DNA from 2 places in the Variovorax sp. dw_954 genome. Region 2 is predicted to be linked to the other one. Evidence: riboswitches for the same ligand, from Rfam matches in the RefSeq annotation. Region 2 holds a riboswitch; the other holds the start of a gene.
The links. Region 2 has a riboswitch for S-adenosylhomocysteine ahead of metH (methionine synthase). Riboswitches for the same ligand answer to the same signal wherever they lie in the genome.
Positions count from the first base shown of each region.

Region 1 (5,832 bases), on a different contig from region 2:
GGCGTTGGTGGCGCCGATGCAGGAGAAATGGCTGGCCGCGTCGACCCCCTCAGCAAGGATCTCGCGCACGGCATTGAAGGTGCCTGCATGCGTCGAGCCGCCGGCACCGTAGGTGACCGAGCAGAACTCGGGCTTCATGGCATACAACTGCTGGCGCACCGCGCGCAGCTTGACCGCGCCTTCTGGCGTCTTGGTCGGGAAAAACTCAAAGCTCAATGGAAGGCGCATGGCCAACTCCGGTTCACCGCTCTGCGCGAACGGCGTGCAAGAAAAATTCGTGGTTTCCGTCGCCACCCTCGATGGGGCTGTCGAACCAGTTCACCACGCGCAGACTCAGCGCGGCGCATGCCTCCCGCAAGCGCTGCTCGACCACTGCGAAAAGGGCCGGGTCGCGAACGATACCGCCTTTGCCGACTTGCCCGGGCTGCAATTCGAATTGCGGCTTGACGAGCATGAGCAAATCGCCAGCAGGCGTGAGGAACTGCACGACGGCCGGGAGCACCAGCGTCTGTGAAATGAAAGACAAATCGCCAACGATGATGTCGAAAGATGGCTCGGGCGGCGGTTCTGACAGGGCGCCATCGTCCGCGTCGTCGGGCATCAGGTCGGTGGCCGTCAGGGCGCGCGCGTTGACCTTCTCGATGGCGGTGACGCGCTCATCTCCACGCAGCCGCGCATGCAGTTGCCCGTGGCCGACATCGATGCCGGTCACGTGCAATGCGCCATGCTGCAGCAGGCAATCGGTGAAGCCACCCGTCGACTGACCCACGTCGAGGCAACGCTTGCCGGATGGCTTGAGTCCCGCGACGCGCAAGGCGCTTTCGAGCTTGAGCCCGCCGCGCGAGACGTAGCGCGATTCGGCCGCGTCGAGCAGCTCGAGCTCCGCGGTTTCGGGCAGGTCGTCGCGGTTCTTCACCACGTTGCGCCACGCGTCGGTGGTGCCGGCATCACGCCAGCGCAAGCCACCGGCGATGAGGCGCACGGCCTGCGATCGGGACGCGGCCATGCCGCGCTCGACGAGCAATTGATCAGCGCGCATGAGCGAAGCGCCGGGCCGCCCCAAGCAAGCTCGCACCGCAGTGCGAAGCACGAAGGCTTTGCATCCTTCGCCGATCAGTAGCGGTAGGTGTCCGCCTTGTACGGACCCTTCTTGTCGACGCCGATGTAGGCAGCCTGTGCATCGGTCAGCTCGGTCAGCATCGCGCCGACCTTCTTCAGGTGCAGGCGTGCAACCTTCTCGTCGAGATGCTTGGGCAGCACGTAGACCTTGCCGGCCTGATAGGCGTCCTGCTTGGTGAACAACTCGATCTGCGCGATGGTCTGGTTGGCGAACGACGACGACATCACGAAGCTCGGGTGGCCCGTGCCGCAGCCCAGGTTCACCAGGCGGCCCTTGGCCAGCAGGATGATCTTCTTGCCGTCCGGGAAGGTGATGTGGTCCACCTGCGGCTTGATCTCTTCCCACTCGTACTTCTCGATCGACGCGACGTCGATCTCGTTGTCGAAGTGGCCGATGTTGCAGACGATGGCCTGGTCCTTCATCTTGACCATGGTGTCGTGCGTGATGACATCCTTGTTGCCGGTGGTGGTCACGAAGATGTCGGCCTTGTCGGCGGCGTACTCCATGGTCACGACCTTGTAGCCTTCCATCGCGGCTTGCAGTGCGTTGATGGGGTCGATCTCGGTGACCCACACTTGCGCGCTCAATGCACGCAGCGCCTGCGCCGAGCCCTTGCCCACGTCGCCGTAGCCAGCCACACAGGCGACCTTGCCCGCGATCATCACGTCGGTGGCGCGCTTGATGCCATCGACCAGCGATTCGCGGCAGCCGTAGAGGTTGTCGAACTTGCTCTTGGTGACCGAGTCGTTCACGTTGATGGCGCGGAACAGCAGCGTGCCCTTGGCCGACATTTCGTTCAGGCGGTGCACGCCGGTGGTGGTCTCTTCGGTCACGCCGATGATCTCGGCGGACTTGCGGGTGTACCAGGTGTTGTCGACGGCGAGCTTGGCCTTGATGGCGGCGTAGAGGATGCGTTCTTCCTCGCTGGTCGGGTTGGCCAGCACGGACTGGTCCTTCTCGGCGCGCTGGCCCAGGTGCATCAGCAGCGTGGCATCGCCGCCGTCATCGAGGATCATGTTCGGGCCTTCGCCCTTCGTGCCCTTGGAGCCGAAGTCGAAGATGCTGTGGGTGTAGTCCCAGTAGTCCTTCAGCGACTCGCCCTTGATGGCGAACACCGGCGTGCCGGCGGCGGCGATGGCGGCGGCGGCATGGTCTTGCGTCGAGAAGATGTTGCACGAGGCCCAGCGCACGTCGGCGCCGAGGGCTTGCAGCGTCTCGATCAGCACGGCCGTCTGGATGGTCATGTGCAGCGAGCCGGTGATGCGCGCGCCCTTGAGCGGCTGCGCCTTCGAGAACTCCTCGCGGATGGCCATCAGGCCGGGCATTTCGGTCTCGGCGATGCGGATTTCCTTGCGGCCCCAGGCGGCAAGCGACAGGTCGGCGATGGCCTGGTCAACGGTGGAAACGGGGGTGGGCTTGAGAACTGCGCTCATGTGAACTCCAACAAAGCTGGTTTGAAGAATGCCACTGCGTTCGGGGTATGAAAACTCACCGCGAGAACAGCGGGTGAGCGTGGTTGCGATAAGGGTCCGAGCCTCACGCCTGTCGGCGCTGCAACGCTCCTCGGAACGGCGGATTTTAGCGCGGGTGCGATTTGACAGCTGCCGAACTGTGTTTCGGGGTCGCGACGGCGCCTTTGCCGGGTGGGTTGCAAGCCGCGGCGCGCCGCACTCACTGCCTGCGCATGCGAGCGTCGCAACGCCACAGATCGCCCGCAAAGACACTGGCCCGACGGGATTGCGACCCTGAAACGTCGTTCATCAGCCTGCCCTGGCCAGCGGGATTGGAAGGATCGTCCTAGACTGCCGATTCCCATCGCCTGTCCGGAGACCCAAGCCATGATGAAAGCTCAGCAACTCGCCATTTCGATCGTTATTGCGGCCACGTCCGCGCTGCCCCTGGTCGCCGCGGCGCAAGCGCCCGCGCAGGTCCGAGTGCGCGGGGTCATTGAACGTGTCGACGCCAACTCGATGGTCGTCAAGGACCGCAGCGGTGAAGTGGTCACGCTGGTGCGGCCCGCGGACATGAGCGTCTCGGAGGTCGTGCCGCTCACGATGGCGGACATCAAGGCCGACAGCTTCGTCGGCGCCGGGTCGATGCCGCAACCCGACGGCACGCAGCGCGCGATGGAGATCGTGGTGTTTCCGGAGTCCGCACGCGGCACCGGCGAAGGCTTCCGGCCCTGGGACTACATGCCCGAGAGCACGATGACGAACGCCACCGTTTCCACGCTCTCTGCTGCGCCGGCATCGGTGCCGGGCGGGCAGAAGCTGTTGCTCAAGTACAAGGACGGCGAGCAGACGGTGATCGTGCCTGCGGGCACGCCGGTCGTCACCTTCAAGCCGGGCAACCAGGACCAGGCCGCGCTGGTGGTGCCGGGCGCCAAGGTGGTCATCACGGCGCAGGAGAAGGAAGGCAAGCCGACCGCGCTGCGCATGCTGGTCGGGCGCAACGGTTTCCAGCCACCGATGTGAGTCCGGGGAGGGACTCGGGAATGGCGCGGCCCCTGCCCTCGTCGGGTTGGCCCGCGCCATTCTTCGGTCAGTGCGCGACGGCGCCCTTGGGCGCGACGGCCGCCGAGGGCGTCTCGGACTCCACCTTGAGCCGCAGCGCGATCACGGTGCCGATGGCCGCCACGGAGCCGAGCAGGATCAGCCCGGTGGTGAAGCTGCCGGTCTTGTCGTGCAGGTAGCCCATCATGTAGGGACCGAAGAAGCCCGAGAGGTTGCCGATCGAGTTGATCGCTGCGATGCCTGCCGCCGCCGAAGCCCCGGTCAGGAAACTGCTCGGGATCGGCCAGAACAGCGGCGGCACCGACGACACGCCAATCTGCCCCAGGCACAGCAGCCCGAGGATCAGTACCGGTGCACTCACCATGCCTGCGCCAGCCACGCCAACGGCGGCGAGCGCCAGTGCGAAGGCCACGTGCTCACGCCGCTTGAGCGTGCGGTCGGAGTTGCGGCTCAGCGTCACCATGCCGATGGCGCCGAAGACGAAGGGCAGCGCGGCCAGGAAACCGGCCTGCAGGTTGGAGACGCCAAAGCCCTTGATGATCGACGGCAGGAAGAAGGCCACGCCGTAGCTCGCCGCGTTGAGGCAGAAATACACGGCGGCGCATGCAAGGATGCGCGGGTTGGAAATCGATTGCCAGAGGCTCATGTGGCCGTGGCCGGCGGCGACCTTTTCCTTGGCTTCTTGCGCAAGCCGTGTGTCCAGCCAGTCGATTTCCTCCTTGTTGAGCCAGGTGGCCAGGACCGGGCGGTCCGTCAGGTAGAAGATCACGCCGATGGAGAGCAGTACCGATGGCGCGGCCTCCAGCACGAACAGCCACTGCCACCCAGCCAGCCCGGCGCCAGTGATCCCGAGCAACGCGCCCGACAGCGGCGCACCGATGATCGACGAGAACGGAATGGCCAGCATGAACAGCGACACCACCCGCGCCCGGTAGATCGCGGGGAACCACAGGGTCAGGTAGAAGATGACGCCGGGATAGAAGCCCGCCTCCATCACGCCGAGCAGGAAGCGCAGCGTATAGAAGGTCACCTCGTTGCTGACACCGAGCGATCTGGAGATGGGGTCGATGAAGGCGAACAGCGCGGACACCAGGCCCCACGAGGCCATGATCCGTGCGATCCACAAGCGCGCCCCGAAGCGGTTGAGTGCCAGGTTCGACGGCACCTCCAGCAGGAAGTACGCCACGAAGAACAGGCCCGCGCCCAGCGCATAGGCGGTTTCGCTGAGGCCGAGCGCGGCGTTCATCTGCAGCTTGGCAAAGCCGACGTTGACGCGGTCGAGATAAGCGACGAAATAGCAAAGGATCAAAAAAGGAACAATGCGCCGCATCACCTTGCGGATCGTTCTTGTCTCCAACTCATTCATGTTGTTGTCTCCCCGTTGTTTTTTCAAATGAGGCCACGTACTGCGTCACGCCGCGGGGCGGACGTTTCGCGTCGGTGGCATGTGGAAGCGCGAGTCGGGACGGATGGCCGTGGCGGCCCGACCCGTGCGCGTGAAGCGCTGGTGTGCGGTGGTCTCCTCCTTGCATCCGCTCATGGGCGGACGGCTGTTGTGCGTCGGTCTGTGCCTGCCCAGTCTCCCCGGGGACAGCGGGTGCCGTCAACGGTAGGCGTCCGCTGCGGCGTCCCGCAAGTGACTGCCCAAGCCGGGGCGGCGATAATTGCGGGTTCTCCTCGACCCCTGGTCCGCCGCGCCTCGCCTCCTCATGGCGACTGCGCGGTCCGCAATCCTTGCGGCCACATCCTGTCTCTGGAACCCTCTTCGTGTCCTATCTTTCCGAAACCCGCCGCCGTCGCACCTTCGCGATCATCTCCCACCCTGACGCCGGCAAGACCACGCTGACCGAGAAGCTGCTGCTGTTCTCGGGCGCGATCCAGATCGCCGGCTCGGTGAAGGCGCGCAAGGCCTCACGCCATGCGACCTCCGACTGGATGGAAATCGAGAAGCAGCGCGGCATCTCGGTGGCCTCGTCGGTGATGCAGATGGCGTACCGCGACCACGTGATCAACCTGCTCGACACGCCCGGCCACAAGGACTTCTCGGAAGACACCTACCGCGTGCTCACCGCCGTGGACTCGGCGCTGATGGTGATCGACGCTGCCAATGGCGTCGAAGCGCAGACGCGGCGCCTCATCGAAGTCTGCCGCCAGCGCGACACGCCCATCATCACCTTCGTCAACAAGATGGACCGCGAG
Region 1 covers NZ_JAAVVD010000017.1:104,882-110,713, forward strand. Annotated here, with positions in the region: gene metF (methylenetetrahydrofolate reductase [NAD(P)H]) at 1-228, opposite strand, end outside; gene HB681_RS24095 (TlyA family RNA methyltransferase) at 242-1,039, opposite strand; gene ahcY (adenosylhomocysteinase) at 1,114-2,553, opposite strand; S-adenosyl-L-homocysteine riboswitch at 2,622-2,691, opposite strand; gene HB681_RS24105 (hypothetical protein) at 2,959-3,594, shown strand; gene HB681_RS24110 (MFS transporter) at 3,662-4,999, opposite strand; gene HB681_RS24115 (peptide chain release factor 3) at 5,401-5,832, shown strand, end outside.
Region 1: another riboswitch for S-adenosylhomocysteine. It lies ahead of ahcY (adenosylhomocysteinase); the one in region 2 lies ahead of metH (methionine synthase).

Region 2 (5,832 bases):
CTCGGTCATGGCTCGATGGGAAGGATGCGGTAGGCCCTGACGCCGTCCTTTTCGAGGATCAGGCGGAAGTAGCGGTCGAAATCGGGTTGGGTGTGAATGTAAGGCGCAAGCGCCGTCTTGATGACGATGCTGCCGAAATCCTGCGCACGCAGTTTGCGCGCCAGTTGGGCCGGCGGCAGCATGATGAAGTCGGCATAGCGCCAGGGTCCGAACACGTCGCCATACATCAGGTCCGGCCCGAAGTAGAGCGAATCGTTCAGCATGACCTGGTAGGTCTTGCCTTCGACCGGATGCTCGCGCAGATGGTGCAGCACCTCGTAGCCGGCGACGCGGCGCCTGAAGAACTCCTCGCGGCTTTCAGGCGTGGGCGAGATCTCGCGGATGTTGCGCGCGGAGTGATAGACGCAGGCAGCGCCCAGCAGCAGGATGGCCACGACGCCGATCGCCTTGCCCAGCGTGGTCTCCCGCCCGCCAGGCGGCAGGCTGGCAAGGTCCGCCGCGCCCGCGCCGCGCTTGCGCCAGGCATTGCGGATCCACAGGCCAAGCTGATGCCAGCCGACCGCCGCCATCAACGCGATCAACGGCAGCGCCGGCGTGAGGTAGCGCGGGTAGCGCGAGGTCACGGCCCACACCAGCAGCGACCAGCCGCAGAACAGCATGGCGCCACGCGCGGCGCGCGATCGCCGCACCACCTCGCCGAAGGGCGCGAGCAGCACGGCCCACAACACGCCGTTGGGCGGGTTCGAATGGTTCTCCTGCACGTCGACGAGCTGATGCTGGTAGTCGGCCTCGTTCCAGTTGGTGAAGCCGAAGAGATGCGCGCCCAGGGGATTGAAGGGGTCGCCCGTCATCAGCGCGTTGCGCGCGTACCAGTAGATGCACGGCAACAGGAAGCAGCCTATGGCCAGCAGCCACACCTGCGGCCGGCGCTCGCGCACCAGCACGATCAGGCCCACCAGCGGGAGGAAAGTCAGCGCCTGGTACTTGGAACCCGCCGCCAGACCGAGGAAGAAGGCGCAGAGCGCGAGCCAGCGCACCCCGCGGTCCGGCGCCTCGGCATCGTCGAAATTGCGCCACCACCACCACAGCGCGACGAAGGCCACCAGCACGAACAGCGACACGGCCATGTCGATGTAGGCGTTGTCGTACTGCCCCATGAACAGCCAGATCGCGGCGCCCATGCAGGCGACGACCCGGCTCGCGTACATCACCCCCAGCCGGTAGATCACCAGCACCGAAAGCCAGCCCGCCAGCGCATGCACCAGGTGCGGGAACACGTCGTCATAGACCTGCAACACGGCCGCGTAGAGCAGGTCGTAGTTGTACGGGAACCAGGGATAGCGCAGCCAGTCGTAGACGCCCAGCCGCCCGCTTTCCGCGACCTGCCGCGCATAGGGCAGGTGGTACATGATTTCGTCGTAGGTCACCGGCGGCGCGAGCGGCGCCGACAGCGTGGGCACCAGCGCGAGGAGGAGCCCGACCAGTGCGTAGCGGTCCACCCACGTGACCACGGGCGGCGCGGCAAAGGTCTGCCTGCGCCATCCGCGCCACTGCAAGAGGGCAGCGATCACCCCGGCCGCGACAAGTCCCAGCACCGGCGCCCGCTGCAATGCGCCCACCAGCCCGAGCGCCTGCATCGCCACCACGAAGAGGCCCAGGCCCAGCGAGGTCGCCATGCCCCATTCGAGCCAGCGATCACGCTGCGCCGGTTCAGCCAGGCGTGCAAGGACGGCCTGGCCCAGGCCCCAGCAGGCCGCGACGATGACGGCGAGCGCAGCGTAGTGCGTCGCCGCGAATATCAGCTTCAGAATGTCGGTTCCCCCGCGTCAGAGATTGGGCGCCAGCAGGCGCTCGAGATCGGCCTCGCTGGCCTGGCGCCGCTGCGCCTGGTCCACCAGCTGGTCGTGGCCGATCTTGCCGACATTGAAATAGGTTGCGTCCGGGTGCGCAAGGTAGAAGCCGCTCACGCTCGCAGCCGGCAGCATGGCCAGGCTTTCGGTGACGCTCATGCCGATGTCGTTGCAATGCAGCAGGTCGAACATCGGGCCCTTCACGCTGTGGTCGGGGCAGGCCGGATAGCCGGGCGCGGGGCGGATGCCGCGGTACTTCTCGTGGATCATGTCTTCGTTGCTCAGCGACTCCTGCGGCGCATAGCCCCAGAGGTCGGTGCGCACGCGGTGGTGCATGGCCTCGGCAAAGGCTTCGGCCAGGCGGTCGGCCAATGCCTTGAGCATGATGGCGGAGTAGTCGTCGAGGTCGTCGATGAAGTACTTCTCCTTCTTCTCGACGCCCAGGCCCGCTGTCACGGCGAACATGCCGACATAGTCCTTGATGCCGCTGTCCTTCGGCGCGACGAAGTCGGCCAGGCAGCGGCTCGGGCGCATCACGCCGTCGATCATGTGCTTCTCGGTTTGCTGGCGCATGCCGTACCAGGTGAGCGCGGCCTCGGTGCGTGATTCATCCGTGTAGAGCACGATGTCGTCGTCGTTCACCGTGTTGGCCGGCCAGAAGCCGACCACGCCGCTCGCCGTGAGCCAGCGGCCTTCGATGAGGCGTTGCAGCATGCGCTTGGCATCGGCGTAGACGCGCACGGCCTCGGTGCCGACCACTTCGTCCTTGAGGATCGCGGGGAACGGCCCGGCCAGGTCCCAGGTCTGGAAGAACGGGCCCCAGTCGATGTACTTGGCCAACTCGGTCAGGTCGAAGTTCTTGAACACGCGGCGGCCGATGAACTTGGGCACCGTGGGCGTGAAAGCGGACCAGTCGACGGGCGTCTTGTTGGCGCGCGCCTTGGGCAGCGGCCACAACGGCACCTGCTTCTTGTTGGCATGCTGGTGGCGCACCTTGTCGTAGTCGGCATTCACCTCGTCGATGTACTTGCCGGCCTGGTCCGAGAGCAACGATTGCGCCACGCTCACGCTGCGCGAGGCATCGGGCACGTAGACCACCGGGCCTTCATAGTGCGGCGCGATCTTCACCGCCGTGTGCACGCGGCTGGTGGTCGCGCCGCCGATCATCAGCGGGATCTTCCTGATGCGGAAGTGGTCGTCCTTCTGCATCTCGCCGGCAACGTACTGCATCTCCTCGAGGCTTGGCGTGATGAGGCCGCTGAGCCCCACGATGTCCGCGCCCTCGACCTTGGCACGCGCCAGGATCTCGTGGCACGGCACCATCACGCCCATGTTCACCACTTCGAAGTTGTTGCACTGGAGCACGACCGTCACGATGTTCTTGCCGATGTCGTGCACGTCGCCCTTCACCGTGGCGATGATGATCTTGCCCTTGGTGCGCACGTCGCGGCCTGCGGCTTCGTCGCGCTTCTTCTCTTCCTCGATGTACGGGATGAGGTGGGCCACGGCCTGCTTCATCACGCGGGCCGACTTCACGACCTGCGGCAGGAACATCTTGCCCTGGCCGAACAGGTCGCCCACGATGTTCATGCCGTCCATCAGCGGGCCTTCGATGACGTGAAGCGGTCGGCCGCCCCTGGCAACGATGGCTTGGTACGCCTCTTCCGTGTCCTCGACGATGAAGTCGGTGATGCCGTGCACCAGCGCGTGGCTCAGGCGCTGGCCCACCGTCTGCGGCGCCTCCGGCGTGCCGCGCCATTCGAGCTTCTTGCTCTCGTCCTTGGCGCCGCTCCTGGCGGTCTCGGCCACTTCGACCAGGCGCTCGCCGGCATCGGGGCGGCGATTCAGGATCACGTCTTCCACGCGCTCGCGCAGCGTCGGCTCCAGGTCGTCGTACACGCCGACCATGCCGGCGTTGACGATGCCCATGTCCATGCCCGCCTTGATCGCGTGGTACAGGAACACCGTGTGGATGGCTTCCCGCACCGGGTCGTTGCCACGGAATGAAAAGCTCACGTTCGACACGCCGCCCGACACCTTCGCCCCCGGCAGGTTCTGCTTGATCCAGCGCGTCGCCTCGATGAAATCGACCGCGTAGTTGTTGTGCTCCTCGATGCCCGTGGCCACCGCGAAGATGTTCGGGTCGAAGATGATGTCCTCAGGCGGAAAGCCGATCTCGTCGACGAGGATGCGGTAGGCCCGCTCGCAGATCTCGGTCTTGCGCTCGTAGGTGTCGGCCTGGCCCTTCTCGTCGAAGGCCATGACGACCGCCGCGGCACCGTAGCGGCGCAGGAGCTTCGCATGGTGCTTGAACTGCTCCACCCCCTCCTTCATCGAGATCGAGTTGACGATGCCCTTGCCCTGGATGCAGCGCAGGCCGGCCTCGATCACTTCCCACTTGGAGCTGTCCACCATGATCGGCACGCGCGCGATGTCGGGCTCGCTGGCGATCAGGTTGAGGAAGCGCACCATCGCGGCCTTGCTGTCGAGCATGGCCTCGTCCATGTTGATGTCGATCACCTGCGCGCCGTTCTCGACTTGCTGGCGCGCCACGGCCAATGCATCCTCGAACTGGCCGTTCAGGATCATCCGCGCGAAGGCCTTGGAGCCGGTGACGTTGGTGCGCTCGCCGATGTTGACGAAAAGCGAGCCCTCGCCGATGGAGACCGGTTCGAGGCCGGACAGCAGCATGGGAGGAACGTGATCGGTTGTCTGGGACATGGCACTCACCTGTGTGAATCGGGTCAGCAGGTGAGCGTCGTTGCGGAAAGACCTGGAGAAACCCCAAGCCTGACATGCCCGGCGTGCATGACGCCGGGGATGTTGCAACGCTCCTTGGGAGCCGGGGATTTTAAGCGCTATGCCCCCACGTCTGTCGCGCCACCCTCAAGACGAAAGGCTCAGGCCGCCTGGGCCTTGCCGCCCATCGCCGAGGCCGGCAAGCCGAAGACGCGGTCGAAGCCCCAGTTGAAGGCGAAGGTGTAGACGAGGAAGTAGGCCGACAGCGCCAGGTCCATCACGAGCGCCTGCCAGAGCGTCACGTCGAGCCACCAGGCCACCAGCGGCGCCAGCAACGCGATCAGGCCGCCTTCGAAGCCGATGGCATGCACGATGCGCCGCTTGAGGCTGCGGCCGTGCGTCGTCTGGCGCGATTCCCAGGCCTCGAAGCCCAGGGTGTAGAAAAAATTCCAGGCCAGCGCCACCGCCGACATGCTGACCGCCAGCGGACCCGAATGTGACAGCTGCTGGCCCGACATCAGCGACAGGCCCACGCTGGAGCACAGGATCGCGATGCCCTCGTAGAGGCTGAGGTAGACGACTTTGCGCTGGATGCCTTGCATGATGGAACTGCCACTGGATTCGTTGGGATGGGGTGACTTTATGGCCATCTTTCTGATATAAAAAGTCATCTTCTTTCAGTTTCATTGATAGATCAGACGTCGTGGCCTTCACCAGCGAAACCGTCGAACTCTTCCTGGCCGTGCTGGACCAGGGCTCGTTTTCAGCCGCTGCGCGTTCGCTGGGCCGGGTGCCTTCCGCCGTCAGCATGGCCGTGGCGCAACTCGAGGCGGAGCTCGACCTTCAGCTGTTCGACCGCACCGGCCGCGAACCCAAGCCGACCTCGGCGGCGCGCTCGCTGGAGCCTCAGGCGCGGCTGCTTTCGGCGCAGCTCAAGGCGCTGCAGGTTCAGGCGCTGGGCCTGACCCAGGGCCTGGAGAACCGGCTGACGCTGGCGATTGCGCCGGAACTGCTCTCGGCACCCTGGAGCGCACCCCTGGCCGCGCTGGCGCAGGAGCATCCGCTGCTCGAAGTCGAGGTGCTGGCCGCGCCGCAGGCCGACGCGCTGGCGATGCTGCACACCGGCCGCGCCCAGCTCGCGCTGGTGTTCGAGCGCCCCAGCATCGACGGGCGCGAGGGCTTCCAGGAAGTCGCGAGCGAGGTGCTGGTCACGGTGATCGCACCCACGCATCCGGTCTACGTC
Region 2 covers NZ_JAAVVD010000004.1:284,043-289,874, forward strand. Annotated here, with positions in the region: gene HB681_RS09565 (glycosyltransferase family 2 protein) at 1-9, opposite strand, end outside; gene HB681_RS09570 (hypothetical protein) at 6-1,676, opposite strand; gene metH (methionine synthase) at 1,827-4,571, opposite strand; S-adenosyl-L-homocysteine riboswitch at 4,597-4,693, opposite strand; gene HB681_RS09580 (PACE efflux transporter) at 4,751-5,191, opposite strand; gene HB681_RS09585 (LysR substrate-binding domain-containing protein) at 5,293-5,832, shown strand, end outside.